DNA from 3 places in the Streptomyces sp. NPDC015661 genome. Region 3 is predicted to be linked to each of the others. Evidence: riboswitches for the same ligand, from Rfam matches in the RefSeq annotation. Region 3 holds a riboswitch; each other region holds the start of a gene.
What was found. A riboswitch is a leader RNA that binds a small molecule or an ion and turns the genes downstream of it on or off. The one in region 3 is predicted to bind cobalamin.
Positions count from the first base shown of each region.

Region 1 (9,680 bases), on a different contig from region 3:
CCGCACCTGCTCCGCCTGCGCGGCCACCGCCTCCACCGCCTGGGCCTGCCGCTCGGCGACCGGCACGAGCCCGAGGTGCCGCGACGGCGTCGCCACGGCGGGGGCACGCCGGAGCACGCCGAGCACCGGCACCCCCGACTCCCCGAGCGCCTCCCGCAGCAGGTGTTCGTGCCGGTCCGACGCGACCTTGTTGAGGATCACGCCCCCGATCCGCACCTCCGGGTCCCAGGACGCGAAGCCGTGCACGAGCGCCGCCACCGACCGCGACTGCGAGGAGGCGTCGACGACGAGCACCACCGGTGCCTTGAGCAGCTTCGCCACCTGCGCGGTGGACGCCAGCTCGCCCTGGTCGGCGGCCCCGTCGTACAGGCCCATGACCCCCTCGACCACGGCCAGGTCGCAGCCGCGCGAGCCGTGCAGGAAGAGCGGTGCGACCAGCCCCGTACCGCACATGTACGCGTCGAGGTTGCGGCCCGGGCGTCCGGTCGCGAGCGCGTGGTAGCCCGGGTCGATGTAGTCGGGGCCGACCTTGTGCGGGGAGACGGCCAGACCACGGCCGGCGAACGCGGCCATCAGGCCGGTCGCGACCGTGGTCTTGCCCGCGCCGGACGACGGCGCGGCGATGACGAGACGTGCTACCACTCGATGCCCCGCTGGCCCTTCTGACCGGCGTCCATCGGGTGCTTGACCTTGGACATGTCGGTGACGAGATCGGCGAAGTCGACGAGCTCCTGCGGGGCGTTGCGGCCGGTGATGACGACGTGCTGCTGCCCGGGACGGTCGCGCAGCACCTCGACGACCTCCTTGACGTCGATCCAGCCCCAGTGCAGCAGGTAGGCGAACTCGTCGAGGACGTAGAACTTGTACCTCTCCTCGGCGAGGTCCCGCTTGACCTGCTCCCAGCCCTCGCGGGCCTTCTCCTCGTGGGACTGCTCGCCCTCGGCGACCTCGCGCTGGATCCAGGACCAGCCCTCGCCCATCTTGTTCCAGGTGACCGTGCCGCCCTTGCCGGTCTCGCCGAGCGCCTTGAGGGCGTTCTCCTCGCCGACCTTCCACTTGGCGGACTTGACGAACTGGAACACCCCGATCGGCCAGCCCTGGTTCCAGGCGCGCAGCGCCATGCCGAACGCGGCGGTCGACTTCCCCTTGCCGACTCCGGTGTGCACCATCACCAGTGCCCGGTTGCGGCGCTGACGGGTGGTGAGGCCGTCGTCGGGCACGACGGTCGGCTGTCCCTGCGGCATTAAGCGGCCCTCCATGCTGTCTGCGTTGTCTGTCCTGCTGCCTGTACGTCCCGGACGAGGCCGGCGATCGAGTCGGCGCGCAGCTCGTCCAAGGTGACGGCGGTGCCGCCGAGTTCACGCGCCAGGTTCCCGGCGAGCCCGAGGCGCACCGGGCCGGTCTCGCAGTCCACGACCACCGAGGCCGTGCCGTCGGCGGCGTGCAGCCGCGCCGCGCGGGCCGCGAGCGCCACCGGGTCGGCCCCGCCGCCGGTCGCCCGCCCGTCGGTCACGACGACGAGCAGCGGGCGGCGCGAGGGGTCCCGCAGCCGTTCGACCCGCAGCACGTCATGGGCCTTGAGCAGCCCCGCGGAGAGCGGTGTACGACCTCCGGTCGGCAGCTTCTCCAGGCGGGCGGCGGCCGCGTCCACGGACGAGGTCGGCGGCAGCGCGACCTCGGCGTCCCGCCCCCGGAAGGTGACGAGACCGACCTTGTCGCGCCGCTGGTAGGCGTCGAGCAGCAGCGAGAGCACCGCGCCCTTCACGGCGCTCATCCGCTGCCGCGCCGCCATGGAGCCGGAGGCGTCCACGGCGAAGAGCACCAGGTTGCCCTCACGGCCCTCCCGGGTCGCCTGCCGCAGGTCGTCGCGGCGGACCACCAGTCCTGGCCCGGACCGCCCGCGCGCCCGCTGGTGCGGGGCGGCGGCCTGGACGGTCGCGGCCAGGTGCAGCTTGGTCAGCGCGCCCCGGGGCCGGGTGGAGCCGGTGGTACGGCCGTGCTCGGTGCGGGCCCGGGAACGGCGCCCGGCCGCGCCCTCGCCGAGACCGGGAACGCTCAGCACCTTCGTACGGAAGGGTTCGCCGGCCTTGACGGCGGCGCGTTCACCGGCACCGGCGCCGGAGTTCTGCGGGGCGGGCGCGCTCTCCGGTGCCTCGGCGGACTCGGGCGCAGGACCCCCGGGCCCCTCGCCCTGCGGCGGGACACCCCCGCCGCCGCCCCCGTCAGGACCGCCGTCCCCGGGCCCGTCCGGCTCGGGATCGTCGTCCGGTGCGTCCCCCTTGAACTGCTCCAGGGTCTCGTCGAGCTTGTCCTCGTCGAGTCCGGGCGCGTCGAACGGCGAGCGACGCCGGCGGTGGGGGAGGGCCAGGAGCGCGGCCTGCCGCACGTCCTCCGAGGTGACCTCGGTCCGTCCGGCCCAGGCGGCGAGGGCGGTCGCGGTCCGGGCCATGACGATGTCGGCGCGCATGCCGTCCACCTCGAAGGCGGCGCAGGTCGCGGCGATCTGGAGGAGCACGGCGTCCCCGAGGGTGACCTGGGGCAGCAACGCCCGCGCGGCGACGATCCGTTCGCGCAGGGCGGCTTCCTCGCCGGCCCAGCGGGCGGCGAAGGCGGCCGGGTCGTCCTCGAACGCGAGCCGCCGCCGTACGACCTCGACCCGCTGCTCCGGGTCCCGCGAGGCGGCGACCTCCACGGTGAGACCGAAGCGGTCGAGCAACTGCGGCCGCAGCTCGCCCTCTTCGGGGTTCATGGTCCCGACGAGCAGGAAGCGGGCGGCATGCCGTACGGAGACGCCTTCGCGTTCGACGTGGGACTGACCCATCGCGGCGGCATCGAGCAAGACATCGATCAAGTGATCGTGGAGCAGATTCACCTCGTCGACGTACAGGATTCCCCGGTGCGCATGGGCCAGCAGCCCCGGCTCGAAGGCCTTCACGCCCTCGGCGAGGGCCTTCTCGATGTCGAGCGAGCCGACGAGCCGGTCCTCGGAGGCCCCGACGGGCAGCTCGACCATCCGCGCGGGCCGGGCGTTGGCGGCGCCGTCCCCGTGCGGCCCATCCGGGCACCCGGGGTCCGGCGAGGTGGGGTCACAGCTGAACCGGCAGCCGACGACGACCGGCACCTCGGGCAGCAGCTCGGCGAGCGCGCGAACGGCGGTGCTCTTTGCCGTGCCCTTCTCGCCCCGCACGAGCACACCGCCCACGGCTGGGCTGACCGCAGTCAGCAGCAGCGCGAGCCGCAGGTCGTCCATGCCGACGACGGCGGTGAACGGGTAGCGGGTGTTCATCGAATGCTCGCTCCTTCGGGTGACTTCTGTTCGACTCGACCGTAGGCGCCTGAGACGTGGGCGAGACTGTCGGCGTTCCCCACGGTCATGGGGATGGCCCCGCCGTCAGCCCAGCTGTGGGCGGAGTTCTCGTGTGCTCCCCGCCCACGCGGGGATCCCGCGCTCACGGCGCCCCCGGCGGCACGAACGGCAGCCCCTTCGGGGCTCCCTCCTCGATCAGCCGCAGCAGCGCGTCCGTGTCGGCGTGCTCCTCGATCAGGTCGCCGAGGCGGTCGAGCTGCTCCTCGCGCAGCGCGCCGAAGGACGTGTCCGGGGCGGGCACGAACCGGCGGCCCGCCGCCGCCGCGACCTCGCGCAGGAACGCCCGGCGGAAGCCGTCGCTCTCCAGCGAGCCGTGCCAGTGGGTGCCCCACACGGAGCCGACCCGGCAGCCGTCCAGGAAGGGTTCCCCGCCGTCCACGGTGGCGACGCCGTGGTGGATCTCGTAGCCCTCGACCCGTTCGCCCAGCGCCTCGCCGACCGGCCGGGCGAGGGTCTTCTCGACCCCGAACCGCACCCGTACGGGCAGCAGGCCGAGTCCGTCGACGACCCCCGCCTTCGACTCGACCTCGTCCTCGATGCGCTCGGCCAGGGCCTGGAAGCCGCCGCAGATGCCGAGCACCGGCCGGCCCTCGGCCGCGCGCCGGACGAGGGCGTCCGCGAGTCCCCGCTCCCGCAGCCAGGAGAGGGCCTTGACCGTGCCCCGGGTGCCGGGCACGACGACGAGGTCGGCGTCGACGAGCTCCTCGGGCCGGTCCACGAAGCGGACCACGACGCCCGGTTCGGCGGCGAGCGCGTCGACGTCCGTGAAGTTGGACATCAGCGGCACCGCGCAGACGGCGACCCGCAGTACGTCCGCGCCGACCGGCGGCGCGACGACCGACTCGCGGACGGTGCCCCGCAGGGAGACCCGCAGGCCGTCCTCCTCGTCGATGCCGAGGCCGTGCGCGTACGGCAGGACACCGAAGGTCCGGCGCCCGGTGAGCCCGTGCAGCATGTCCAGGCCCGGTTCCAGGAGGGTCACGTCGCCCCGGAACTTGTTGACCAGGTAGCCCGCGACCAGCGACTGGTCCTCGGGCGCGAGCAGCGCCGTCGTCCCGAAGAACTGGGCGAAGACCCCGCCCCGGTCGATGTCCCCGACGACGACCACGGGCAGCCGCGCGGCGCGCGCGATGCCCATGTTCACGATGTCCGTGCGCCGCAGGTTGATCTCGGCCGGACTCCCCGCCCCCTCGCAGATCACGGCGTCATACGTGCCCCGGAGTTCCTCCAGGCACGCCATCACCGGCTCGAAGAGCGTCTGCTGCCGGCCTCCGTGATAGCCCCGGGCGCTCATCTCGCCGACCGGTTTGCCCATGAGGACGACCTGGCTGGAGCGGTCGCTGCCGGGCTTGAGCAGCACCGGGTTCATCAGCGCGGTCGGCTCCACCCGGGCGGCCTGCGCCTGCATGGCCTGCGCACGGCCGATCTCGGCGCCCTCCCGGGTGACGAAGGAGTTGAGGGACATGTTCTGTCCCTTGAACGGCGCGACCTTGACGCCCTGCCGTACCAGCCAGCGGCAGATGCCGGCCGTCACGACGCTCTTGCCCGCGTCGGACGTGGTCCCGGCGACGAGCAGCCCCCCACCCCTCATGCGTTCCTCCGCTTCAGCGCGCTCGCGATCATGCGGCCGCCGACGCAGGCGGCCAGGGTCAGTCCGGTGATCCGGCGGGAGAGCCGGACCGCGCGGTCGATGTCGGCGACCTCGACGGGCCGCCCCTCCCCGTTGAGGACGGGCCGGTGCTCGACCCGTCCGGCGTACGAGAGGGTGCCCCCGAGCCGTACGCCGAGGGCGCCCGCGAAGGAGGCCTCGACCGGTCCCGCGTTGGGGCTCGGGTGCTTCGCGGCGTCCGCCCGCCAGGCCCGTACGGCCCCGCGCGGGTTCCCGCCGGCGACGGTCGCGAGGGCGGCGGTCAGCCGGGCCCCGGGCCAGCCGGCCACGTCGTCGAGGCGGGCCGAGGCCCAGCCGTACCGCCGGTGGCGGGGGTTCTTGTGGCCGACCATCGCGTCGAGGGTGTTCACCGCGCGGAAGCCGACCAGGCCCGGCACGCCCGCGACCGCTCCCCAGAAGAGGGCGCCCACGACCGCGTCGGAGGTGTTCTCGGCGACGGACTCGACGACCGCGCGGGCCATCGCGGGACCGTCGAGGGACTGCGGGTCGCGTCCGCACAGGTGCGGCAGCCGTTCCCGGGCGACCTCCAGGTCCCCGGCGGCGAGGGCGCCGCCGATCGCGCGGGCCTCGCGTCCCAGGGTCGTCCCGCCGACGACGGCCCAGACCGAGGCGGCGGTGAGGGCGACGGAGGCGGCGCGGCTGTCCCGTACCGTACGGGCGGCGAGGGCGCCGGCCGCGACGGTGGCGCCGACGCAGACGGCGGTGTGCAGGGCGCCCCAGCCGCGGTGGTCGTGCCAGAGGGCCTTCTCGACCCGGCCCGCGGCCCGGCCGAAGGCGGCGACGGGGTGTCCGCGGCGGGGATCGCCGACGAGCAGGTCGACGGCGAGACCGGCCGCCGCGCCGTACGCGAATCCGTCCGGGGAGAGGCGGCTGGCTCTGGACAGGGTGGGGCTGCGGCCGGGCATGGCGACGTGTCCTCACTCAGGGTCCGCGCCCTGGATCGACGTGACCGGCGGCGAGAGTTCCTGACTCCCGGACCCTTCGGATCCGGTCACAGTGGCGGGACCGCGCCGGAATCGCACCGGACTTCCTCTACTGCCGCCGTAATGGCCTCGGCAGTCCACCACGGCCCGAGAACAGCCGTCAACTCACCCTTGACCTGCGCCGCGTCACTGTGCGAAGCACCACAAACACGACGGCCGGGCGGCCCGCACGCGAGGTGCGGACCGCCCGGCCGGGGTGGTGAGGACCGTCAGGCGACGATCAGGTAGATGCCGTACGCCACGGCCGCCAGGCACAGGGCGAAGCAGGCGTAGGCGCCGGTGCGGGCCAGGACGGCGGAGCCTCCCTGGGTGGCGGCCTGCTCCTGCTTGGAGAGGCCGATGACACCGAGGGTGAAGAGGCCCACGAGGGCGACGGTCGCCACGAGGCTGACTCCGAAGACGGAGCCGAGAGCTGCCCAGTCGATCTTCATGCTTGGTTCCAGTTCCTTAGACCGCGGCGGTGGCCGGGGGAGCGGCCGGGTCCGTGGGGGCCGGCGCGGGGATGGTGGTCTTCAGGTCCTCGTCCGCGACGGCGGCGACGGTACCGGCCGGCGGCGGGGTGACGGCCGCGATCGCGGTGGTCACGACGCCCTCGGGCTCGGCGTCGGTGTCGACCTCGTTGACGTTGGTGTGGTCGACCGGCTGGCGGCGGGAGACGAGCCAGATGCCGAGGCAGGAGGCGGCGAGGAAGGCCGCGACGACGTAGACGCCCCAGTTGCCCTGACGGGCGACGAACTCGGCACCGGCGGCGACCAGGCCGGCGGCCGGCAGGGTCAGGCCCCAGGCGACGAACATGCGGGTGGCGGTCGACCAGCGGACGACACCGCCCTTGCGGCCCAGACCCGCACCCATGACGGCGCCGGAGACGGAGTGCGTGGTGGAGAGGGAGAAGCCCAGGTGGGAGGAGGCCAGGATGACCGTGGCCGCGCTGGTCTGGGCGGCGAAGCCCTGCTGCGGCTGGAGGTCGGTGAGGCCCTTGCCCATGGTGCGGATGATGCGCCAGCCGCCGAGGGCCGTGCCGAGCGCGATCGCCGTGCCGGCGGAGACGATGACCCAGACCGGCGGGTTGGCGCCGGAGGGCAGGGAGCCGCCGGCGACCAGGGCGAGGGTGATGATGCCCATCGTCTTCTGGGCGTCGTTGGTGCCGTGGGCGAGGGAGACGAGACCGGCGGAGGCGATCTGGCCGACGCGGTAGCCCTTGGCCGTGTCCTTCTCGGAGGTCTTGGCGCCGATCTTGTACGTCAGCTTCGTGGCCAGCATCGCGGCGATGCCGGCGACGATCGGCGCGGCGACGGCCGGGATGAGGACCTTGCTGACGACGACCTCGCCGTTGACGCCGCTGACGCCGATCGAGGCGACGGTCGCGCCGATGAGGCCGCCCATCAGGGCGTGGGAGGAGCTGGAGGGCAGTCCGACCAGCCAGGTCACCAGATTCCAGAGGATCGCGCCGACGAGCGCGGCGAGGATCACTTCGGGCTGGATGCCGTCCTCGTTGACCAGTCCCTTGGAGATCGTCTTGGCGACCTCCACGGACAGGAACGCGCCGACGAGGTTCAGCACGGCGGACATGACCACCGCCGTCTTCGGCTTGAGGGCACCGGTCGAGATGGTCGTGGCCATCGCGTTGGCGGTGTCGTGGAAACCGTTCGTGAAATCGAACACGAGAGCTGTCACGACCACAATGGCGAGCAGCAGCGTGATGTGTTCCATTTACCCAGGCAATCGTTCGACGTCAGTGTTTCGTTGAACGTAAGCAACCTGAGTGAACGGAAGATGAACTGGGCCGGGCGACGTGGTGTCTCTAACCGGTGTCAAGAGGTTCCGCTTCTCGCTCCGGGGGACCCGGTGTCCACGATGCGGTCACCCCGGAACCACGGGCATCCCAGTCCTCCCGGGGCACATGCGACCTGTCCCGCTTCCTCCCCCGTCATCCCGTTCCGCTCCCTGGACGCGACCATCCGACCGGATGACCCCGCGGAGGAGACCCATGTCACTCCCCTGAGCGACCCTTCCGCTTCTCCCCCGCCGGGTCCCCCCGGTGGCAGCCCCACCCCGACCTGCCGAGACTGGGAGCGTGCGCCCGGCTACAGCGACGGCAGCGGCCGTCACCACCCTGATCGGTGTCGGCGCGGCCGCGTTCGCGGCCGGCCGGTACGCCAGCGACGTCGCCCTCAAGGCGCCGTCCGGACGACCACTGCCCGGAGACCCGCGGCTCACCGTGCACGCCACGGGACCCGAGCGGGTCACCCTCACCCGCAGCCTCGCCTCGCTGCGCCCCGGCACGTACGGGATGGAGGCCCCCGGACTGCACGCCGTCCTCGGCCCCGTCCTCGACCGGGTCCCGCACACCGCCGACACCGTCGTCCGCCGCCTGGAGCGGGTCGAGCTCGGCGTCCTCGGGCCCGGCGCCCGCGTCCGGCTCACCCCCCAGCTGCACCGGGGCACCCCCATCAGCGCCCTCGGGCTCGCCCACGAGGACGTCGAGATCCCCGGCGAACTCGGCCCCCTGCCCGCCTGGCTCGTGGCCGGCCCCCGCACCACCTGGGTGATCGCCCTGCACGGCCTCGGCACCACCCGCGAGCACCCGCTGAACCTCGTCCCCTTCTTCCACCACCGCAAGATCCCCGTCCTCGTCCCCGCCTACCGCGGCGACGAAGGAGCCCCCGCCTCCCCGGACGGCCTCGCCCACCTCGGCGACTCCGAGTGGCGGGACGTCGACGCCGCCATCCGCTACGCCGTCCGCCGGGGCGCCCGGAAGGTCGTCCTGCACGGCTGGGGGACCGGTGCCTCGATGGCCCTGCGCGCCGCCGCCGAATCGGGCCTGCGCGACCGGATCACCGGCCTCGTCCTCGACTCCCCGGTCCTCGACTGGGCGGCCACCCTCCGCAACCTCGCGGCGGCCCACCACGTCCCCGGCCCCCTGCTGCCGCTCGCCGTCCGCGCCGCCCAGGGCAGGACCAGCCCCCGCGAGGACCTCCTCCAGGAGGCCTCCGAGCCGGACGCCCTGCGCGTCCCCGTCCTCCTCTTCCACGGCCCCGACGACACGATCGCCCCCTGGGAACCCTCCGTCGAGCTCGCCGCCCGCCGCCCCGACCGGGTCACCCTGCAGACCGTGCGGCAGGCCCCGCACGCCGCGATGTGGAACGCCGACCCCGTCCGTTACGAGGAGTCCCTGCGCCGCTTCCTCACCCCGCTGTTCTGAGGGGGCCTCCGCGGCCGCTCCGGGGCCCGATCCGACGGGGCGTCCGATTCCGATTGGGCTTTCGGGCCGTCAGCGGGAAGACTGCCCCCGTGATGTCTCGAAAGCCCGATGAACCATTGGCGCGCAACTCCAGACTCCGACTCGTCCGCCCGCGGGCGCTGGCCACCGCCCGACGGGCCGTGACGACCCGGCGCACCCGGCCGGCGCCGCGGCCGCCCGAGGGCACTCCGCCCCGCGCGGAACTCGCCCGCCAGGCCCGGCACGTCCTCGCCGACGCCGTACGGATCGCCCGCTGGGCCGCCGTCGAGCACGGCGCCGACGCGGCACCCCGCACCGGCCCCGGAGCCGGCCCCGCCCAGGAACGGGCCGCGGCCGCCCTGGACCTGACGCCCGGCCAGATCAGCGCCGGCTGGGACCGCGCCCGGCTCGCCGGGCTCGTCGAGCTGCACGGCGACACCG
Region 1 covers NZ_JBIBST010000003.1:700,427-710,106, forward strand. Annotated here, with positions in the region: gene ACF07V_RS11600 (cobyrinate a,c-diamide synthase) at 1-642, opposite strand, end outside; gene cobO (cob(I)yrinic acid a,c-diamide adenosyltransferase) at 636-1,244, opposite strand; gene ACF07V_RS11610 (putative cobaltochelatase) at 1,244-3,286, opposite strand; gene ACF07V_RS11615 (cobyric acid synthase) at 3,450-4,958, opposite strand; gene ACF07V_RS11620 (cobalamin biosynthesis protein) at 4,955-5,941, opposite strand; cobalamin riboswitch at 5,976-6,108, opposite strand; gene ACF07V_RS11625 (hypothetical protein) at 6,229-6,450, opposite strand; gene ACF07V_RS11630 (anion permease) at 6,467-7,729, opposite strand; gene ACF07V_RS11635 (alpha/beta hydrolase) at 8,094-9,221, shown strand; gene ACF07V_RS11640 (hypothetical protein) at 9,401-9,680, shown strand, end outside.
Region 1: another riboswitch for cobalamin. It lies ahead of ACF07V_RS11620 (cobalamin biosynthesis protein); the one in region 3 lies ahead of cobN (cobaltochelatase subunit CobN).

Region 2 (9,680 bases), on a different contig from region 3:
GCGTCACGACGGCGGCGACGGCCCCCGTCGAGTAGCCGACCGCGGCGGCCCTTCGCGCCCCCTTGCCGGCGCCCCACTCACGGCGCAGCCGGCCGGAGCTGCGCCAGGCGCCCCACAGGAAGGAGACGACGGCGAGCGCCTCCACCACGACCCACCCGAGGGGCGGCGCGGGCAACGTGCCCGGCATCTCCGCCCCGCGCCGCACAAGAAGGACCCCGGCGACCAGGACGGCGGGGCCGGCCAGGGCGAAGACCCCCGCCACGAAACGGAGGAAGCCGACGGGCAGCCTCGGCGCCCCGCTGCCGGTCGGCGTGGACGCGCTGGACATGGCGTGCATGCGGCGGGCCGCTCCGCGGAAATCCGTCGCGATGACCCAGCCGAAGACCGTCGCGAACATCCCCCAGGCCAACACGAACATCGCCCCCCCTTTCACCGACGCCCCCTGCGCCGCGGGCACGCTAGCCGGGCCTCACGGGCGCACGTCATGCCGGATCCCGGCAGGGTGCGGAGGCACCCGCTGCCGGGACCGTGCGTACCCCGTCGCGAGCCTGACGATGGATCAGGTGATCGCCAGCGGGTCGTTCGGGGCGAGTGCGGCCGCGATGCGCTCGGCGACCAGCTCGGCCATGTTGCCGTCGGGGGTGTTCGGGGTCTTCGTCGCGGAGACCGCGATGGCGAGCCCCTTCGACGGGAGGTACGCCTGGATCGCCGCGTACCCGGAGAACGACGGGTTCTGCAGCACCCACCCGTTGACGACGATGACGCCGAGCCCGAAGTGCTTCGCCTCGGTCTGCTTCAGGCAGATCGAGGCGGGGCAGGTGGCGGTCGCGCCGCCGAGGCCGACGGTGCCCGGGTCGAGCAGCGTGCGGTACGAGCGGTACGAGAGGAGTTCGCCGCTGCCGATCGCCCGCGCCGAGGTGGCCAGGTCGCAGATGTGGGTGGTGATGACCGCGCCGGGCGCGGTGGTCCACGAGGGGTTCCAGAAGGTGGACTCCTCGTAGAAGCCGCGGTCGGACGTGAAGGCGTGCAGGACCGGGCGCGGGATGTCGGGGGTGAAGCTGTTCCGGGTGTCGCGCATGCCGAGGGGGCCGGTGACGCGTTCCTCCACGAGCCGGTCGATCCGGGTGCCGGTGATCTTCTCGAGCGCGGTGGCGAGGAGGAGGTAGTTGGCGTGGGAGTAGCTCCAGTTCGTCCCCGGCTCGTACCAGAAGGAGTGGCTGTAGGGGTACGAGAGGAGCTGCGCCGGGGTCCACCGGCGGAAGGGGTGCGGCACCAGTTCGGCGAGGAAGGCCGGGTCGGTGACGTAGTCGTGGAGGCCCGTGGTGTTGCTGGCCAGCATCCGCAGGGTGATCCGGTCCGCCTTCGGCACGGTGGGCAGCCACTGCTCCACGGTGTCGTCGAGATCGACCCTGCCCTCCTCGACGAGCTGGAGGAGGGCGGTGCCGATGTGGGCGAAGGCCACGGAGCCGGCCCGGAAGTGCATGTCCGGCTCGGCGGGGACGCCGGTCATGGACTCGCCGAGGGCGTCGGTGACGACCTCGCGGCCGTCGACGGTGACCCGCAGTTCGACGGACTTGAGCTTGAGGTCGCTCTTGGCCTTGCGGGTGATGTCCAGGATCCGGCGGGCCTTGCCGTCGAGGGGCCGCTCGGTCCGCACGCAGTCGCGGCCGCCGTGCCCGGGGCCGCCGGGGCCACCGGGGCCGTTGGGGCCTTCTGGCCGCGAGGCGAGTGCCGGGGCGGCGGCGGTCTGGACGGCGAGGGCGAGGAGCGCGGCGCAGAGCAGGGCTCTGCGGGACCGGGTCCGTGTGCGGGTGGGGCGGGGGGTGGGGTTCATGGGCCGCACTATGACCGGAAGCGCACCCGTGATCCGGCCGAACACTCCAGGGTCGGTGCGAGAGGCATCCATCTGGGGCAGAGGGAAGAGCCGGCGCCCCGGGGCACCGGCTCTTCCGCGGTCGTACGGGCGGGGTCAGGCGGCGAGCGCCTCCTCCGCCTCCTCGACGGCCGGCGCGGCCGCCTTGGTGTCGCGCATCACCAGAGTGGCGAGGACGGCCGCCGCGAGGACTCCGACGGCGCTGATGGTGAAGGTGGTGGACATCGAGGAGGTGAAGGCGTCCCGGGCGGCGGCGATCAGTCCGGGGTCGCCCTGGGCGGCGGCCAGTGCGCCGCCGATCGACTGCTTGGCCTGCGCGGGGGCGTCGGCCGGCATCGAGGCGGAGAAGGTGCTGGTGAGGAGCGAGCCGAGGATGGCGATGCCGAGCGCGGTGCCGGCCTGCTGGATGGTGTCGTTGAGGGCCGAGCCGACGCCGGCCTTCTCCGCGGGGATGGTGCTCATCAGCGCGCCGACGGCGGCCGGCATGGCGAGGCCGGCACCGAGGCCGAGGAGGCCGAGGGCGACGGCCGGGACGGTGAAGCCGGAGTGGGCGTCGACGGTGGTGAGCAGCCCGAAGGAGGCGGCCATGACGAGCATGCCGGCGAGGATCAGGAGCCGGTTGCCGATCTTGGCGGCGAGGCCGGCGCCGGCGCCGTTGCCGATGAGGGCGGCGACGGCGAGCGGGACGAAGGCGAGACCGGCCTTGACGGGCGAGTAGCCGAGGACGAACTGCAGGTACTGGGTGAGGACGAGGAGCAGTCCGCCGTTGCCGATCTGCACGAGGGTCAGCGAGAGCGAACCGCCGCTGAAGTTGCGGTGCTTGAAGAGGACCAGCGGGACCATCGGCTCGGGGGTGACGTTCTCCCGGATCACGAAGCCGGCGAGGGTGACGACGGCGACGGCCAGGGTGAGGAGCGAGCGGCCCTCGAAGGCGCCGTGCTGCGGGATCTCGATGATCCACCAGATCAGCGCGGTCATGCCGACGGCGGAGAGGATCGCGCCGAGCGGGTCGGGCTTCTGCCAGGGGCCCTTCGACTCGGGCATGAGGGTGAGGGCGGCGAGGACGGCGAGGGCCACGACCGGGACGTTGATGAAGAAGATCGAGTGCCAGGAGAAGTGGTCGATCAGGACGCCGCCGAGGACGGGGCTGCCGACGAGGCCGAGCATGGAGACGGAGCCCCAGGCGGCCATGGCGCGGGGCCGCTCGTCCTCGTCGAAGACGGTGATGAGGATGGAGAGCGTCGAGGGCATGATCAGCGCGCCGCCGACGCCCATCGTGACGCGGGCGGCGATGACCTGGCCGGGGCTGGTGCAGACCGTGGCGGCGAGTGAGGCCGCGCCGAACAGCAGCAGGCCGATCACCATGACCTTCCGGCGGCCGAAGCGGTCACCGAGGCTGCCCGAGGTGAGCAGGAGTCCCGCGAACACGAGGATGTAGGAGTCCAGGATCCACTGGATGTCCTGGGCGCTCGCCCCGATGTCCTCGGTCATGGACGGTACGGCGACGGTGAGCGCCATGCTGTCGACGACCAGGACCAGGGTGCTCAGGCAGAGCACGACCAGGATCCACCAGCGGCGTGGGTTGCGGGTTTCCATCGGGAGTTCCCCCTCGGGTTTCGTTCGCTCCCCTCGGAGCGCCTCGACGCGAACACTGTACGCAGCTGCGCACAGTGTTCGCAACCCCGGAGACCTGTACGCTGAATGCGAACGCCGTACGCAGAGAAGGCAGGAGGACCATGGCCGCCAAGGCGAACCCCGTCCCGTCCGTATGGGCCCGCGAGCAGTCCGCCCCCGACCAGCCCGCGCTCAGCCGGGCCGCGATCGTCCGCGAGACGGTCGTCATGCTGGACGCCGACGGCATCGAGGCGCTCAGCATGCGCAAGCTCGGCGCCCGTCTGAACGCCGGGGCGACCTCGCTCTACCGCCATGTCGCCACCAAGGACGAGCTGATGGAGCTCGCCGTCGACGAGGTCGCCGGCGAGATTTCCGTCCCGCCCGCGGGCAGCCCCTGGCGGGCCGCCGCCGCCGAGGCCGCCGAGGCCTTCCGCGCGACGGCCCTGCGCCACCCCTGGCTCTCGTCGACCCTCGGGCAGGCGGGCCTCGCCTATCTGGGCCCCAACCTGATGTCGTACTCGGAGCGACTCGCCGCCCTGTTCACGGCCGCCGGGTTCCCCGAGCCGAGCCGGGCGATCGACACCCTCCTGTCGTACGTCATCGGCATGAGCACCACGGAGGCCGCCTGGCTCACCACGGTCGCCCGCTCCGGGGAGACCGAGGCCGGGTTCATCGCCCGTCTCATGCCCGCCGCCCAGCAGGCGGCCGCCGACCACGACCACCTCGCCGAGTCGTACGCCGAGGCCGCCGCCCAGGCGGCGGCCGACCCGGTCGCCATCCGGGACGCCAAGTTCGCCTACGGCCTCGACGTGGTCCTGGACGGTCTGGAGATGCGGCTCCCGCGCTGACCGGACGCCCGGCCGGGCCCCGGCGCCCTCACCGCTCGTGCGGGCGCGCCACTCCCTGGGGACTCGGGCGCGGGGTCACCGTGCCCAGGAAGCGGATGTGGGGGCGCCCGTCGGGTCCCGGCCGGGTCACGGTGCTGCGGACCCCGTAGACCTCGGCGATCAGCTCCTCGGTGAGGACCTCCTCCGGTGGGCCGCCCGCCACCACCCGGCCGCGGGCGAGGACCACGAGCCGGTCGCAGTACATCGCCGCGAGGTTGAGGTCGTGCAGGGCGACGACGGCCGTGAGGCGGAGTCCGGCGACGAGGGCGAGCAGGTCGAGCTGGTGCTGGATGTCGAGGTGGTTCGTGGGCTCGTCGAGGAGGAGTTCACGCGGTTCCTGGGCGAGGGCCCGGGCGATCTGGACGCGCTGGCGTTCGCCGCCGGAGAGGGTGCGCCAGGGCTGCCGGGCGCGGTCGGTGAGCCCGGTCCGTTCGAGGGCGGTGCGGACGGCGGTCTCGTCCGCGGCCGAGGGCGGGGTCCAGGCCCTGCGGTGCGGGATGCGGCCGAGGCGTACGACGTCGGCGACGGTCAGGTCGGTCCGGGTGTCGGCCTGCTGCTCGACCGTGGCGAGGCGCCGGGCGACCGTGCGGCGGCCGAGCCCGCCCAGCGGGTCGCCGTCGAGGGTGACGAGCCCGGAGTCGGGGGCGAGGACGCCGGCGAGGAGGCGCAGCAGCGTGGACTTGCCCGAACCGTTGGGGCCGAGCAGCCCGGTGACGGTGCCGGGGGCGAGGGAGACGCTGACCCCGTCGAGGACGAGGGTGCCGCCGGCCGTGCGCGAGACCCGTTCGGCGCGGAGCCCCTCGCCGGTCTCCGTTCCCCTGTCGGCGGTCGTGGTCATCGGCCGCTCCTCGTGCGGTACAGCACGAGCACGAAGGCCGGTACGCCGATCAGCGAGGTCACCACGCCCACCGGCACCTCCTGGGGGTCGAGGACCGTGCGGGCGAGCGTGTCGGCCCAGACGAGGAACACCGCTCCGGCCAGGGCGGTGACCGGCAGGAGGCGGGCGTGTCCGGGGCCGGCGAGCGCGCGGGCGGCGTGCGGCAGGACGAGGCCGACGAAGCCGATCGCGCCGGCGGCGGAGACCAGAGCGGCCGTCAGGAGGGCGGTGACGCACAGCAGGACGAGCCGGGTCCGCGCGACGGCGACGCCGAGCGAGGCGGCGGCCTCCTCGCCGAAGGCGAAGGCGTCCAGGGTCCTCGCGTACCCGCCGCAGATCAGCAGGGCCGCCGCGAGGACGGCGAGGCACAGCCACACCTCGCTCCAGCCGGCCCCGGCGAGCGAGCCGAGCAGCCAGAAGAGCACGCCCCGGGTGGTCTCGGCGTCGGCGGCGGTCATGACGACGAAGGAGGTCAGGGCGGAGAAGAGCTGCATCGCGGCGACGCCCGCGAGGACCACCCGGTCCGTGGAGCCGCCGAGGGTGTGGCTGAGCAGCAGGACGAGCGCGAAGGAGACCACCGCCCCCAGGAACGCCCCGCCGGTGACGGAGAGGACCCCGCCGCCGATGCCGAGGACGACGACCGCGACCGCGCCGGTCGACGCTCCGGAGGAGACGCCGAGGACGAAGGGGTCGGCCAGCGGGTTGCGCAGGAGCGACTGCATCACCGCCCCGCAGACGGCGAGTCCGGCGCCGCAGACGGCGGCGAGGAGGGTGCGGGGCAGCCGCAGGTCCCAGACGATCCCGTCGCGGATCGGCGGGAGTTCGGAGACTCCGCCGCCGAGGTGGGCGGCGATCACGGAACCGGCCTCGCCGACGCCTATGTCCGCCGGTCCGACGGTGACGGCCACGGCGACGGACAGGCCGAGCAGCACGAGTCCGGCCGTCGTCCACAGGAGCGCCGTGGCGGACGTGACCTCCCGCCGGGTGGTGCTCACTTCGCCAGACCGTACGAGCGGAGCGCGGCCGCCACCTTCTCGACGCCCTCCACCGTGCGGAGGGTGGGGTTCATCGCCTGCCCGCTGAGCAGGACGTACCGCTTGTGCTTCACGGCCGTCATGTTCCGGGTGACGGGGTCGGACTCCAGGAACTCGATCTTCTTCGCCGCGCTCTCGGCGGACTGCGCGCGGCGGGTGAGGTCGCCGATCACGAGGACGTCGGGGTCACGGTCCGCGACGGTCTCCCAGTTGACCTGGGGCCACTCCTCGCGGGTGTCGTCGAAGACGTTCTTCGCGCCGAGGGCGTTCGTGACGATCCCGGGCGCCCCGCAACAGCCCGCCATGTAGGGCGCCTTGGCGTCGGAGTACCAGTAGAGGACGGTGGCGTCGGTGAAGTCGGCGGCCGCCGTGGCCTTCGCGACCCGGTCCTCGAGTCCGGCGACGAGCTTCTCGCCGCGCTCGGGGACGCCGAACACCCGGGCCAGGTCGCGGATCTCGCCGTAGACGGTCTCCATGGTGAGGGGGCGGGTGCGGACGCCGTCGCCGTCGCCGCTGTTGTCCTTGCCGACGCAGTCGGTGGGCGAGAGGTAGGTGGGGACGCCGAGCTGCTCGAAGCGTTCGCGGGGCGCGACCCCGCCCTTGCCGAGGGTGTACGCGAACGAGGCGGCCGCGAAGTCGGGTTCGGTGTCGAGGACCTTCTCGAAGGAGGGGTAGCGGTCGGCGAGGCGCGGGACCTTCGCGTTCTCCTTCTCCAGGCCCTTGAGCACCGGGTCGGTCCAGGTGGCGGTGCCCACCATGCGGTCGGCGAGGCCGAGCGAGAGCATGATCTCCGCCGCCCCCTGGTCGAGGGCGACGGCCCGGCGCGGGGCGCGGTCGACGCGGACCGGCCGTCCGCAGTTGTCGTCGAAGGTGACGGGGTAGCCGCGCTCCGGGGCCGTTCCCTTCCCGGCCGGCGCGGCGGTCCAACCGCCGCATCCGGTCACCGTCGCGGTGAGGACCAGGACGCCGACCAGGGCGAGCACGGCGGAGCGGACGGGGTGTCCGAGGGGCACGGGGAACTTCCTCTGCGTCCACGGCTCATACGCGGAGCCTGTCGTACGGTGCTCCCCGGTCGGCGGCGTGCCGCCGGGGCCGCCAGCAGGTCTTCGGACTCGGGGTCAGCCGGACGGAGCGCCTTCCCGGGCCCGTCGTGCCGCCCAGTGGCCGATGCTCCGCCCGTCGCCCTCACCGCTGCGCGTCAGTTCCGGTCTCGCACCGGATTCCCTGACCCGTGGACGTACCCGTTCAGGTGCGTACAAAGGTGCGACTGGCCTCGGCACAGTACCACCGGCCGGCCGCCGCGCCCCGGGACGCCCGTCGACGTCAGACGCGCAGCTCCTTCGCCTCGAAGCGGCCGTCGCCGAGGACCAGGACGAAGGAGACCTGCTGCCCCTCGGAGACCGTCCGCTCCTCGCTCTCGATGTCCTCGGCGCTGAAGTAGACCTGCTCCTCGGAGCCCACGGGGACGACGAAGCCGTACCCGCCGAGACGGTTGAAGGACTGCACGAACCCCTTGCTTCTGCCATCCACGGCGGCCTCCTCGTCGGCTCGGGCGACGCGGTCGAGGGTGTCCGGCCCCGGGCGGGCCGTGTCCGCGCCTCAGGGGAGATGTACCCCGCGCACCCGCCCTTCGCCACCGCCGCCGCCCCGGGGAGAACCACCCCAAACGATCTCGTACAATATTCAACAGAGGCCCGCTGCCGGAGATCCCCCGTGTCCGTCAGCGGGCCTCGCCCTTTCCTCGCGGAGCTCGCCTCAGGCGCGGCCGCCCGGGTAGGCGATCCGTGCCGTGATCCTGGCGATGCGCCGCGCCGACTCCTCCGGCGCGGCCACCGGCTGGACGATGTGGCTGACGGTGAGCCGCACGATCGTCTCGACGGCGAGGCCGCGGGACTCCTCGTCGACGTCGGGCCAGGCCTCGATCGCGTACGCGTCGAGCATCGCCATCGCCGTGCCGAAGACCGGCTCCGGGCGCGTGGTGAGATAGGCCAGGAGATCGTCCTCGCCGCCGCGCGCGGCGAGCAGGACGCTCTTGATGAGCGGGTTGTCCACGGCCTGCTGCAGCGTGTAGCCGACGCCCGCCGCCGCTGCCGCCTCCAACTCGCCCCGATGGGCGTCGAGTTCACGCTGGATGCCGAGGAGGAAGCCCTCCAGCTCTCGCTGGACCAGGGCGTTGCCGATGGCCTCCTTCGAGCCGAACTCGTTGTAGAGCGTCTGGCGGCTGATGCCGGCGGCCCGCGCGATGGCGGCCATGCGGAGCCCGCCCCAGCCGTCGGCGGCGACGAGCCGGTAGGCGGCGTCGAGCACCTGCTCGCGCAGGAGGGACCGAACACTCTCACGGAAACGTGTCATCGTGCCCCCACTTTATCCACCGGCCCCTGTCCAGAGCATTGACACCTTGCAGTGAATCCGTCTATCAACTGGACAGAACGCAGGTGAAGTGTCCACCTCTCCGAGGAGCCGGTCTTGGCCCTGCACAGCGACTCCCCCGAAGCCCCCGCCGCCTGGCGCGACCCCAAGCGCCTGCTCTGGCTGCTCGGCCTGCTCATCCCGGCCTTCCCCTTCCTCTCCTGGGGTCTGGTGGCCGCCACCGGGCTCCGCCTCTTCTGGTGGACCGGGATCCTCGTCCTGTACGTGATCTTCCCGGTCGTCGACCACCTCATCGGCAAGGACTCCGCCAACCCGCCGGACAGCGCGCTCGCCCACCTGGAGCAGGACCGCTACTACCGCTGGTGCACCTATCTCTACCTCCCCCTCCAGTACGCGGGTCTCGTCCTCGGCTGCTGGCTGATCACCCGGGGCGACCTCGCCCTCCTGGACCGGATCGGGCTGACGTGCACCCTCGGCGGGGTCGCCGGCATCGCCATCAACACCGCCCACGAACTGGGGCACAAGACGGAGGCACTGGAGCGCAGGCTCTCCCGGATCGCGCTCGCCCAGACCTGGTACGGCCACTTCTACGTCGAGCACAACCACGGCCACCACATCCGCGTCGCCACCCCGGAGGACCCCGCGAGCGCCCGGCTCGGCGAGAGCTTCTGGCGCTTCCTGCCCCGGACCGTCCTCGGCAGCCTCACCTCGGCCTGGCGCCTGGAGAAGCGCCGGCTCGCCCGCCGGGGCCGGTCCGTGTGGAGCCCGCGCAACACGGTCCTCGGCTCCTGGGCGCTGTCGTTCGCGCTCTTCGCGGGGCTCGCGCTCGCCTTCGGTCCCGGAGTCCTGCCGTACCTCGCGGGCCAGGCGGTCTTCGGCTTCTGCCTGCTCGAAGTCATCAACTACACCGAGCACTACGGCCTCAAGCGGCAGCTCACCGCGAGCGGCCGGTACGAGCGCTGCGCCCCGCGCCACAGCTGGAACAGCGACAACGTCGCCTCGAACGTCTTCCTCTACCACCTCCA
Region 2 covers NZ_JBIBST010000018.1:105,329-115,008, forward strand. Annotated here, with positions in the region: gene ACF07V_RS35665 (hypothetical protein) at 1-418, opposite strand, end outside; gene ACF07V_RS35670 (serine hydrolase domain-containing protein) at 560-1,834, opposite strand; gene ACF07V_RS35675 (MFS transporter) at 1,970-3,469, opposite strand; gene ACF07V_RS35680 (TetR/AcrR family transcriptional regulator) at 3,610-4,335, shown strand; gene ACF07V_RS35685 (ABC transporter ATP-binding protein) at 4,364-5,212, opposite strand; gene ACF07V_RS35690 (FecCD family ABC transporter permease) at 5,209-6,246, opposite strand; gene ACF07V_RS35695 (ABC transporter substrate-binding protein) at 6,243-7,298, opposite strand; cobalamin riboswitch at 7,386-7,511, opposite strand; gene ACF07V_RS35700 (cold-shock protein) at 7,609-7,815, opposite strand; gene ACF07V_RS35705 (TetR family transcriptional regulator) at 8,041-8,637, opposite strand; gene ACF07V_RS35710 (alkane 1-monooxygenase) at 8,752-9,680, shown strand, end outside.
Region 2: another riboswitch for cobalamin. It lies ahead of ACF07V_RS35695 (ABC transporter substrate-binding protein); the one in region 3 lies ahead of cobN (cobaltochelatase subunit CobN).

Region 3 (9,680 bases):
GGAGCTGGAACGAGCCATCCGTACCGCCGAGACGGAGCTCGCCGCCACCGGCGACCTCGCCGGATACGCCGAGCTGCTCGCCGCGTACGAGGCCCGGGGCGGCGCCGGGGCCGACCGGCGCGTCGAGACCACCCTGCGGCGGCTCGGCGAGCCCGGCCCGCTCGACCGCGACCGGCCGCTCGGGACCCTCTCCGGCGGACAGCGCTCACGGCTCGCCCTCGCCGCCGTCCTCGCCGCCGAACCCGAACTCCTGCTGCTCGACGAACCGACCAACGACCTCGACGACGAGGCCGTCACCTGGCTGGAGGAACGGCTGCGCGCCCACCGGGGCACCGTCGTGACCGTCTCCCACGACCGGCTCTTCCTCGACCGCGTCACCACCGCCGTCCTGGAGGCCGACGAGGACCGCCACACCGTGCGGCGGTACGGCGACGGCTACACCGGCTACCTCACGGGCCGCGCCGCCGAACGGGCCCGCAGGCAGCGGAAGTACGAGGAGTGGAAGGCCGAACTCGCCCGCCACCGGGCCCTCGCCGACACGAACATCGACCGCTTCTCCGCGATCCCCCGCAAGGCCCCGGCCGCGTTCAGCGGCGCGGGCGCCTTCCGGGCCCGGTCACGGGCGCACGGCGCGATGAGCCGCATCCGCTCCGCCCGCGAGAAGCTCGCCCGGCTCACCACCCACCCCGTCCCCGCACCGCCGGAACCGCTCCGGTTCCGTACGGACCTGGCGGGCGAAGGCACGCCCGTCGACCTGACCGGCGTACGGGTCGACGGCCGGCTCCACCTCGACGCCCTCCACCTCGACCCGGGCGAACGCCTCCTGCTCACCGGGCCCAACGGCGCGGGAAAAACCACCCTTCTCCGGGTCCTGGCGGGCGAACTCGACCCGGACGCGGGCACGGTGACCGTGCCCGGCCGGGTCGGGCTGCTCCGCCAGGACACGGCCCCACCCCTCGACCCCCGTACGGTGGGCGAGGCCTTCGGAGAAGGCCGCGAGGACGAACTGCTCGCCCTCGGGCTCTTCGCGGCCCGGGATCTGACGACCCCGGTCCGCCTGCTTTCGACGGGCCAGCGCCGCAAGCTGGAACTGGCCCGACTGGTGTCGGCGCCGGTGGATCTGCTGCTCCTCGACGAGCCGACGAACCACCTGGCCCCTGGCCTGGTGGAGGAGATCGAGGCGGCGCTGGCGTCGTACCGGGGCACGCTGATCGTGGTCACCCACGACCGCCGCCTGAAACAGACCTTCCAGGGCCGCCACCTCGCCGTTGTGGGCATGCGTTCCGCCGGGGCGGAACGGGCGGGCACAACGGACCCGCGCCCTGCCGGCGCCAGAGGCTTCCGCGCCTGAACCCGCACCCGCAGGTACGGCGCCCCAGTGGTGCGGGTCCAGGCCCGGAACGCGGAGCCGCCGCTGAGCGCGCCGTCCCGTGTGCCCACCCGTCCCGCCCTGCGGGACAATTGCCCCCACGGGCGGGGCGCAGGCCCACACGGCGGGTGGCTTGAGGCCGGGGCTAGTCGTCGCCCTCCAGGTCGCCCTCCGTTTCCAGGAACACCTGCCGCAGCGCGGCCAGCGTCTCCGGGTCCGGCTTCTCCCACATGCCCCGCGACTCCGCCTCCAGGAGGCGTTCCGCGATGCCGTGCAGGGCCCAGGGGTTGGCCTCCTTGAGGAAGGCCTGGTTCGTCTCGTCGAGGACGTACTCCTGCGTGAGCTTGTCGTACATCCAGTCGGCGACGACCCCCGTCGTCGCGTCGTACCCGAAGAGGTAGTCGACGGTCGCCGCCAGCTCGAACGCGCCCTTGTAGCCGTGGCGGCGCATCGCCTCGATCCAGCGCGGGTTCACGACACGGGCGCGGAAGACCCGGCTGGTCTCCTCCACCAGCGTGCGGGTGCGCACGGTCTCCGGGCGGGTCGAGTCGCCGATGTACGCCTCGGGGGCCGTGCCCGTGAGCGCGCGGACGGTCGCGACCATGCCGCCGTGGTACTGGAAGTAGTCGTCGGAGTCGGCGATGTCGTGCTCGCGGGTGTCCGTGTTCTTCGCGGCGACGGCGATCCGCTTGTACGCGGTCTCCATCTCGGCGCGCGCCGGCCGGCCTTCGAGGCCCCGGCCGTAGGCGTAACCGCCCCAGACGGTGTAGACCTCGGCGAGGTCGGCATCGGTGCGCCAGTCGCGCGAGTCGATCAGCTGGAGGATGCCCGCGCCGTACGTTCCCGGCCGGGAGCCGAAGATACGGGTGGTGGCGCGCCGCTCGTCGCCGTGCTCGGCGAGGTCGGCCTGCGCGTGCGCCCGTACGTAGTTGTCCTCGGCGGACTCGCCCTCCAGGCCCGCGACGAGCCGCACGGCGTCGTCGAGGAGCCCGATGACGTGCGGGAACGCGTCGCGGAAGAAGCCCGAGATGCGCAGCGTCACGTCGACGCGGGGGCGGCCGAGCTCGGCGAGCGGGATCGGCTCCAGGCCGTTCACGCGGCGCGAGGCCTCGTCCCACAGCGGGCGGACGCCGAGCAGGGCGAGCGCCTCGGCGACGTCGTCGCCGGCGGTGCGCATCGCGCTCGTACCCCAGAGGGAGAGGCCGACGGAGGTGGGCCACTCGCCGTTGTCGTCGCGGTAGCGCGTGAGCAGCGAGTCGGCGAGCGCCTGGCCCGTCTCCCAGGCCAGCCGGGACGGCACGGCCTTCGGGTCGACGGAGTAGAAGTTCCGGCCGGTCGGCAGGACGTTGACGAGGCCGCGCAGCGGGGAGCCGGACGGGCCGGCCGGGACGAAGCCGCCGTTCAGGGCGTGCACGGCGTGGGCGAGCTCGTCGGTGGTGGCGGCGAGCCTCGGCACGACCTGGAGAGCGGCGAAGGACAGCACCTCGCGGACCTCGGGTCCGTACGCGGCGGCGACCGTGTCGATCGCGTCCACGGACCAGTCCGCGGCCTCCATCGCCTCGACCAGCTCGCGGGCCTTCGCCTCCGCCTCGTCGGCGGTGGTGCGGGTCGCGGCCGACTCGTCCAGGCCCAGCGCCTCGCGCAGGCCCGGCAGTGCCTGCGTACCGCCCCAGATCTGGCGGGCGCGCAGGATGGAGAGGACCAGGTTGACCCGGGCCTCGCCCTCCGGTGCGCCGCCCAGGACGTGCAGGCCGTCGCGGATCTGGGCGTCCTTGACCTCGCACAGCCAGCCGTCGACGTGCAGCAGGAAGTCGTCGAAGCCGTCGTCCTCGGGGCGTTCCTCCAGGCCGAGGTCGTGGTCGAGCTTGGCGGCCTGGATGAGGGTCCAGATCTGGGCGCGGATCGCGGGCAGCTTCGCCGGGTCCATGGAGGAGATCTGCGCGTACTCGTCGAGCAGCTGCTCCAGGCGCGCGATGTCGCCGTACGAGTCGGCGCGGGCCATCGGCGGGACCAGGTGGTCGACGAGGGTCGCGTGGACGCGGCGCTTGGCCTGGGTGCCCTCGCCCGGGTCGTTGACGAGGAACGGGTAGATCAGCGGCAGGTCGCCGAGGGCCGCGTCGGGGCCGCAGGCGGCGGAGAGGCCGGCGTTCTTGCCGGGCAGCCACTCCAGGTTGCCGTGCTTGCCCAGGTGGACCATGGCGTCGGCGCCGAAACCGCCGTCCTCGGCGCGGGCGGCGATCCAGCGGTAGGCGGCCAGGTAGTGGTGGGACGGCGGGAGATCGGGGTCGTGGTAGATCGCGATCGGGTTCTCGCCGAAGCCGCGCGGCGGCTGGATGAGGACGAGGAGGTTCCCGCGCCGCAGTGCGGCGAGGACGATGTCGCCCTCCGGGTTGCGGGAGCGGTCGAGGAACATCTCGCCGGGCGCCGGGCCCCAGTGCTCCTCGACCTGCTCGCGGAGCTCGGCGGGCAGGGTCGCGTACCAGCGCTTGTAGTCGGCGGCCGGGATGCGGACCGGGTTCTTCGCGAGCTGTTCCTCGGTCAGCCAGTCCTGGTCGTGGCCGCCGGCCTCGATGAGGGCGTAGATCAGCTCGTCGCCGTCGCCGGAGACCAGGCCGGGGAGCTCGGCCTCGGGCCCGAAGTCGTAGCCCTCGGCGATCAGGCGGCGGAGCAGGGAGACGGCGGAGGCCGGGGTGTCCAGACCGACGGCGTTGCCGATGCGGGAGTGCTTCGTCGGGTACGCGGAGAGGACGAGCGCCAGCCGCTTCTCGGCGTTCGGGATGTGGCGGAGCCGGGCGTGCCGGACGGCGATCCCGGCGACGCGGGCCGCGCGCTCGGCGTCGGCGACGTACGCGGGCAGACCGTCGGCGTCGATCTCCTTGAAGGAGAACGGGACGGTGATGAGCCGGCCGTCGAACTCGGGCACGGCGACCTGGCTGGCGGCGTCGAGGGGGGAGAGGCCCTCGTCGTTCTCCTCCCAGTTCGCGCGCGAGCCGGTCAGGCACAGGGCCTGGAGGATCGGCACGTCGAGCGCGGCGAGCGCGCCCGCGTCCCAGGCCTCCTCGTCGCCGCCGGCCTGCGCCTCGGCGGGCTTCGTACCACCGGCGGCGAGGACGGTCGTGACGATCGCGTCGGCTCCCCGCAGCGTCTCGACGAGCTCCGCCTCGGGGGCGCGCAGGGACGCCACGTACAGCGGGAGGGCCCGCGCGCCGGCGTCCTCGATCGCGCCGCACAGGGCGTCGACGAAGGCGGTGTTCCCGCTCATGTGGTGGGCGCGGTAGTAGAGCACGGCGACGGTCGGCCCGTCGGTGTCCTTCGCGACCCGGTCCAGCGGGCCCCAGGTGGGGGCGGCCGCCGGGGCCTCGAAGCCGTTGCCGGTGAGCAGGACGGTGTCGGAGAGGAAGCGGGCCAGCTGCTCCAGGTTGGTCGGACCGCCGTGCGCCAGATAGGCGTGCGCCTCGGTGGCGACGCCGACGGGGACGGTGGAGGCCTCCATCAGCTGGGCGTCGGGGGCCTGTTCGCCGCTGAGCACGACGACCGGCTTTCCGGCGGCGAGGACCGTGTCGAGCCCCTCCTGCCAGGAACGGAGCCCGCCGAGGAGCCGGACGACGACCAGGTCGACGCCGTCGAGCAGGGCCGGGAGGTCGGCGAGGGGGAGACGGGAGGGGTTGGCGAAGCGGTACGCGACCGCTCCCTCGGCCTGGGCGGCGTTGGCCGCGCGGGCGCTGAGCAGGTCGGTGTCGGAGTGCGACAGCAGCAGGAGCATGGCGAGCTCAGGCCCTTCCTCGGGGTTGTCCGCGCCCCGGGTGGTCGTATGGACGGCGGGAGTTCCTGACTCACCCGTCCCCTCACGGGTACGGGCTCACAGTGGCGGGACCGCGCCGGATTCTCACCGGGCTTCCTCCCCGGGGTCCTGGGACCCCATGCCGATCTGCATCCTAGATCGTGGCGTAGGCGGGCCCCAGGGAGCGGCGGGGTCGACCGGATCACACTCGGTGGCCGGCCGGTTCCCCGTGGGTATGCTCGCCGCCATGCCGCCCACCCCACCCCCGACGCCCGAGCCGGGCGAAGTTCGCATACGGGACCGTGGCGACGCCTGCCCCGGGGCGCTGCGCCTGCACCCCGCCGACGACGGACGCCTGGCCCGACTGCGCCTGCCCGCAGGGCGACTGACGGCCCGTCAGGCCGAGGTGCTGGCCCGCGCCGCCGAGACCCTCGGCGACGGACGGATCAGCATCACCTCGCGCGGCAACGCCGAGCTGCGCGGCCTCGCCGAGGACTGCGGGGCGGAGCTCGCGGCCCTCCTGGCCGGGGCGGGCCTGCTGCCCTCCCCCACCCACGAGCGCGTCCGCAACATCCTGGCCTCGCCCGGGGCGGGACTCGACGGACTCGGCTCCGCGGACGTGCAGTTGTGGGCCCGGGCGCTGGACGGCGCCCTGTGCGCCGAACCCCGGGCGGCGTCCCTTTCGGGACGGTTCCTGTTCGTCCTGGACGACGGGCGCGGGGACGTCGCCGGACTCGGCGGCGATGTGAGCTTGATCGCAGGACCGGACGGGTCCGTCCTGTTGTGGCTCGGCTCCCGGGTCTTCCGGCTCGCCGCCGCCGACGCCGTCCGGGCCGCCCTCACCGCCGCCCTCGCTTTCCTCGACGCCGCCGAGGCCGCCGGGAACGGGGCCTGGCGGCCGCACGAGCTGCCCGAGGAGCACGTGCCCGACTGGGCCGGGGCCCTCGCGCGGGCCGGGATCGCGGCGGAGCCCGTACCCGTACCGCCGCTTCCGGTGTCCCCGCCGCCCGCGCCCGGGCCGCTCGGCGACCGCGCCCTGCACGTCCTCGCCCCGCTCGGCCGGCTCACCGCCGCCCAGCTGCGGGCCCTGGCCGAGGGTGCCGACGAACTGCGGCTCACGCCGTGGCGGGGCGCGGTCGCCACCGCGGACCCCGCGCGACTCCCCGCCCTCGCGTCGTACGGGCTGATCACCCGCCCCGACGCCCCCGGCGCCGGCGTCACCGCCTGCACCGGACGCCCCGGCTGCGGCAAGTCCCTCGCCGACGTCCGGACGGACGCGCTGGCCGCGCCCCCGGGGCCGCTGCCCGTGCACTTCTCCGGGTGCGCGCGCCGCTGCGGGCACCCGCACGGCGCCTGGATCGAGGTCCTCGCCACCGGCGACGACACCTACCTGGTGGACGACGTCCCCACCCCCCGCACCTCCCTGACCGCAGCAGTCGCGGCGGCCCGCAGCCTGCCCCACACGAGATGAGCGAGAGCACCAGGATGTTCGACTACGAGAAGGACGGGACGGAGATCTACCGCCGGTCCTTTGCCACCATCCGCGCCGAGGCGGACCTCGCGGGCCTGCCCGCCGACGTCGCCCAGGTGGCGGTCCGGATGATCCACGCCTGCGGCATGACCGACCTCGTGCAGGACATCGCCCACTCGCCGCAGGTCGTCGCGAACGCCCGCGCCGCCCTCCGGGCCGGCGCCCCCATCCTCTGCGACGCCCAGATGGTCGCCAGCGGCGTCACCCGCAAGCGGCTGCCCGCCGACAACGAGGTGCTCTGCGCCCTCTCCGACCCGGCCGTCCCCGGCCTCGCCGCCGAGCTCGGCACCACCCGCTCGGCCGCCGCCCTCGAACTGTGGCGGGACCGCCTCGAAGGCTCCGTCGTCGCCATCGGCAACGCGCCGACCGCCCTCTTCCACCTCCTGGAGATGGTCGCGAAGGGCGCGGGGAAGCCCGCCGCCGTCCTCGGCATCCCGGTCGGCTTCATCGGCGCCGCCGAGTCCAAGGACGCGCTGGCCGAGAACACCCTCGGCCTCGACTACCTGGTCGTACGGGGCCGGCGCGGCGGCAGCGCGATGACGGCCGCCGCGATCAACGCCCTCGCCCACGAAGCGGAGATCCAGGCATGACCACCGTGACCGGAAAGCTGTACGGGGTCGGCCTCGGCCCCGGCGACCCGAACCTGATGACGGTCGCCGCCGTGAAGGCCATCGCCTCCGCCGACGTGATCGCCTACCACTCGGCCCGCCACGGCCGCTCGATAGCGCGTTCCATCGCCGCCGAGCACATCCGCGAGGACCACATCGAGGAGCGGCTGATGTACCCGCTCACGGTGGAGACCACGGACCACCCGGGCGGCTACCGGGGCGCCCTGAACGACTTCTACGAGGAGGCCTCGGCCCGGCTCGCCGCCCACCTCGACGCCGGCCGCACCGTCGCCGTCCTCGCCGAGGGCGACCCGCTGTTCTACGGCTCGTACCAGCACATGCACAAGCGGCTCGCCGACCGCTACGACACGACCGTCATCCCCGGCGTGACCTCCGTCAGCGCCGCCGCCGCCCGGCTCGGCGAGCCGCTGTGCGAGGCGGAGGAAGTCCTCACGATCATCCCCGGCACCCTGCCGGAGGACGAGCTGACGGCCCGCCTCGCGGGCACCGACTCGGCGGTCGTGATGAAGCTCGGCCGCACGTTCCCGACGGTGAAGCGGGCGCTTGAGCGGGCGGGCCGGCTGGACGACGCCCGGTATGTGGAGCGGGCGTTCATGCAGGGCGAGCGCACGGAGCAGCTGACGGACGTGGACCCCTCCTCGGTCCCGTACTTCTCCGTCGCGGTCCTCCCCTCCCGTGTCGACCAGGAGCCTCCCGTACGGGAGACGGGCGAGGTCACCGTCGTCGGCACCGGCCCGGCCGGGGCACCCTGGCTCACCCCCGAGTCGCGCGGCGCGCTCGTCAACGCCGACGTCCTCGTCGGCTACACGACGTACCTCGACCGGGTCCCCGTCCTCCGCCCCGGCCAGATCCGGCACGGCTCCGACAACAAGGTCGAGTCCGAGCGCGCCGAGTTCGCCCTCGACCTGGCCCGGCGCGGCCGGAAGGTCGCGGTCGTCTCCGGCGGCGACCCGGGCGTCTTCGCCATGGCGACGGCGGTCCTGGAGGTGGCCTGCGAACCGGAGTACGCGGACGTTCCCGTACGGGTCCTCCCGGGGGTCACCGCCGCCAACGCGGCGGCAGCCGCGGCCGGCGCCCCGCTGGGCCACGACTACGCCACCATCTCCCTCTCCGACCGCCTCAAGCCCTGGGACGTCATCGAGGCCCGCCTCCGCGCGGCGGCCGGCGCCGACCTCGTCATCGCCCTCTACAACCCGGGCTCCAAGTCCCGCACCCACCAGGTGGCCGCCGCCCGCGACCTCCTCCTCGAACTCCGCGCCCCGGAGACCCCGGTGGTCGTCGCACGCGACGTCGGCGGCCCCGAGCAGTCCGTCCGGGTGCTGACCCTGAAGACCCTGGACCCCTCCGAGGTCGACATGCGCACCCTCCTCCTGATCGGCTCCTCGCAGACACGCGCGGTCGAACGGGGCGACGGCCGCACGATCACGTGGACGCCGCGGCGGTACGGCTGAGATCCGATGCATGAGATCCGAGGTGGGGGCGGGACAACCTTGCCCCCACCTCGTGAGTCACACAGGTGTTCACCTGTTGCACCTGCTTCACGTAGGTCCGGAAAGGGCCCTCTCCCTGTGATGACGCGTACCCGGCTGAGCGCCCTGGCCGTCACGGCCGCGCTCGCCGCCTCCGGCGGTCTCCTGACCGCCACCCCGGCCACCGCGGCCGTCAGTTGCGCGGCGCCCGCGTGGAAGGCGGAGTACTTCCCCAACCCCACCTTCACCGGCACGCCCAAGCTGACCACCTGCGACAGTGCGATCGCCGAGAACTACGGCTACGGCGACCCGGCCGGCGTCACCCTGCCCGTGGACAACTTCTCCGTCCGCTGGTCGGTGACCCGCGACTTCGGCTCCGGCGGCCCCTTCACCCTCACGGCCGAGGCCCAGGACGGCATCCGCGTCAACGTCGACGGCGTGCGCAGGATCGACCTGTGGAGGAACGTCTCCACCACCCAGAAGAAGACGGTCGACCTCACGATCCCGTCCGGACGCCACACCATCACGGTGTACTACGCGGCCTGGACGGGCGCCGCGAACGTCAAGTTCGGCTATGCGCCCCGCACTTCGGCGACCGTGGACAAGGTGCGCCCGCTCGCGCCGACCGGCGTCACCGTCGCGTACGACAAGGCCCTCAACCAGGTCACCCTGCGCTGGGCCCCCAACAAGGAGATGGACCTCGGCGGTTACCGCGTCTACCGGCGGCCGAACACCTCCACCACCTGGGCGCGAAGCAGCACGACGACCCTGATCACCGGCACGTCCTTCGTGAACCACCCGCCCGCCACCGGGCAGAGCTTCCTCTACGAGATCCGGGCCGTCGACAAGGCCGGCAACGAGTCCCCGGGCTCCGCCGACCTCCCCGTCACCTCGGTCGACA
Region 3 covers NZ_JBIBST010000012.1:222,449-232,128, reverse strand. Annotated here, with positions in the region: gene abc-f (ribosomal protection-like ABC-F family protein) at 1-1,351, shown strand, start outside; gene cobN (cobaltochelatase subunit CobN) at 1,515-5,132, opposite strand; cobalamin riboswitch at 5,173-5,306, opposite strand; gene ACF07V_RS30510 (cobalamin biosynthesis protein CobG) at 5,386-6,621, shown strand; gene ACF07V_RS30505 (precorrin-8X methylmutase) at 6,618-7,271, shown strand; gene ACF07V_RS30500 (precorrin-2 C(20)-methyltransferase) at 7,268-8,761, shown strand; gene ACF07V_RS30495 (PA14 domain-containing protein) at 8,882-9,680, shown strand, end outside.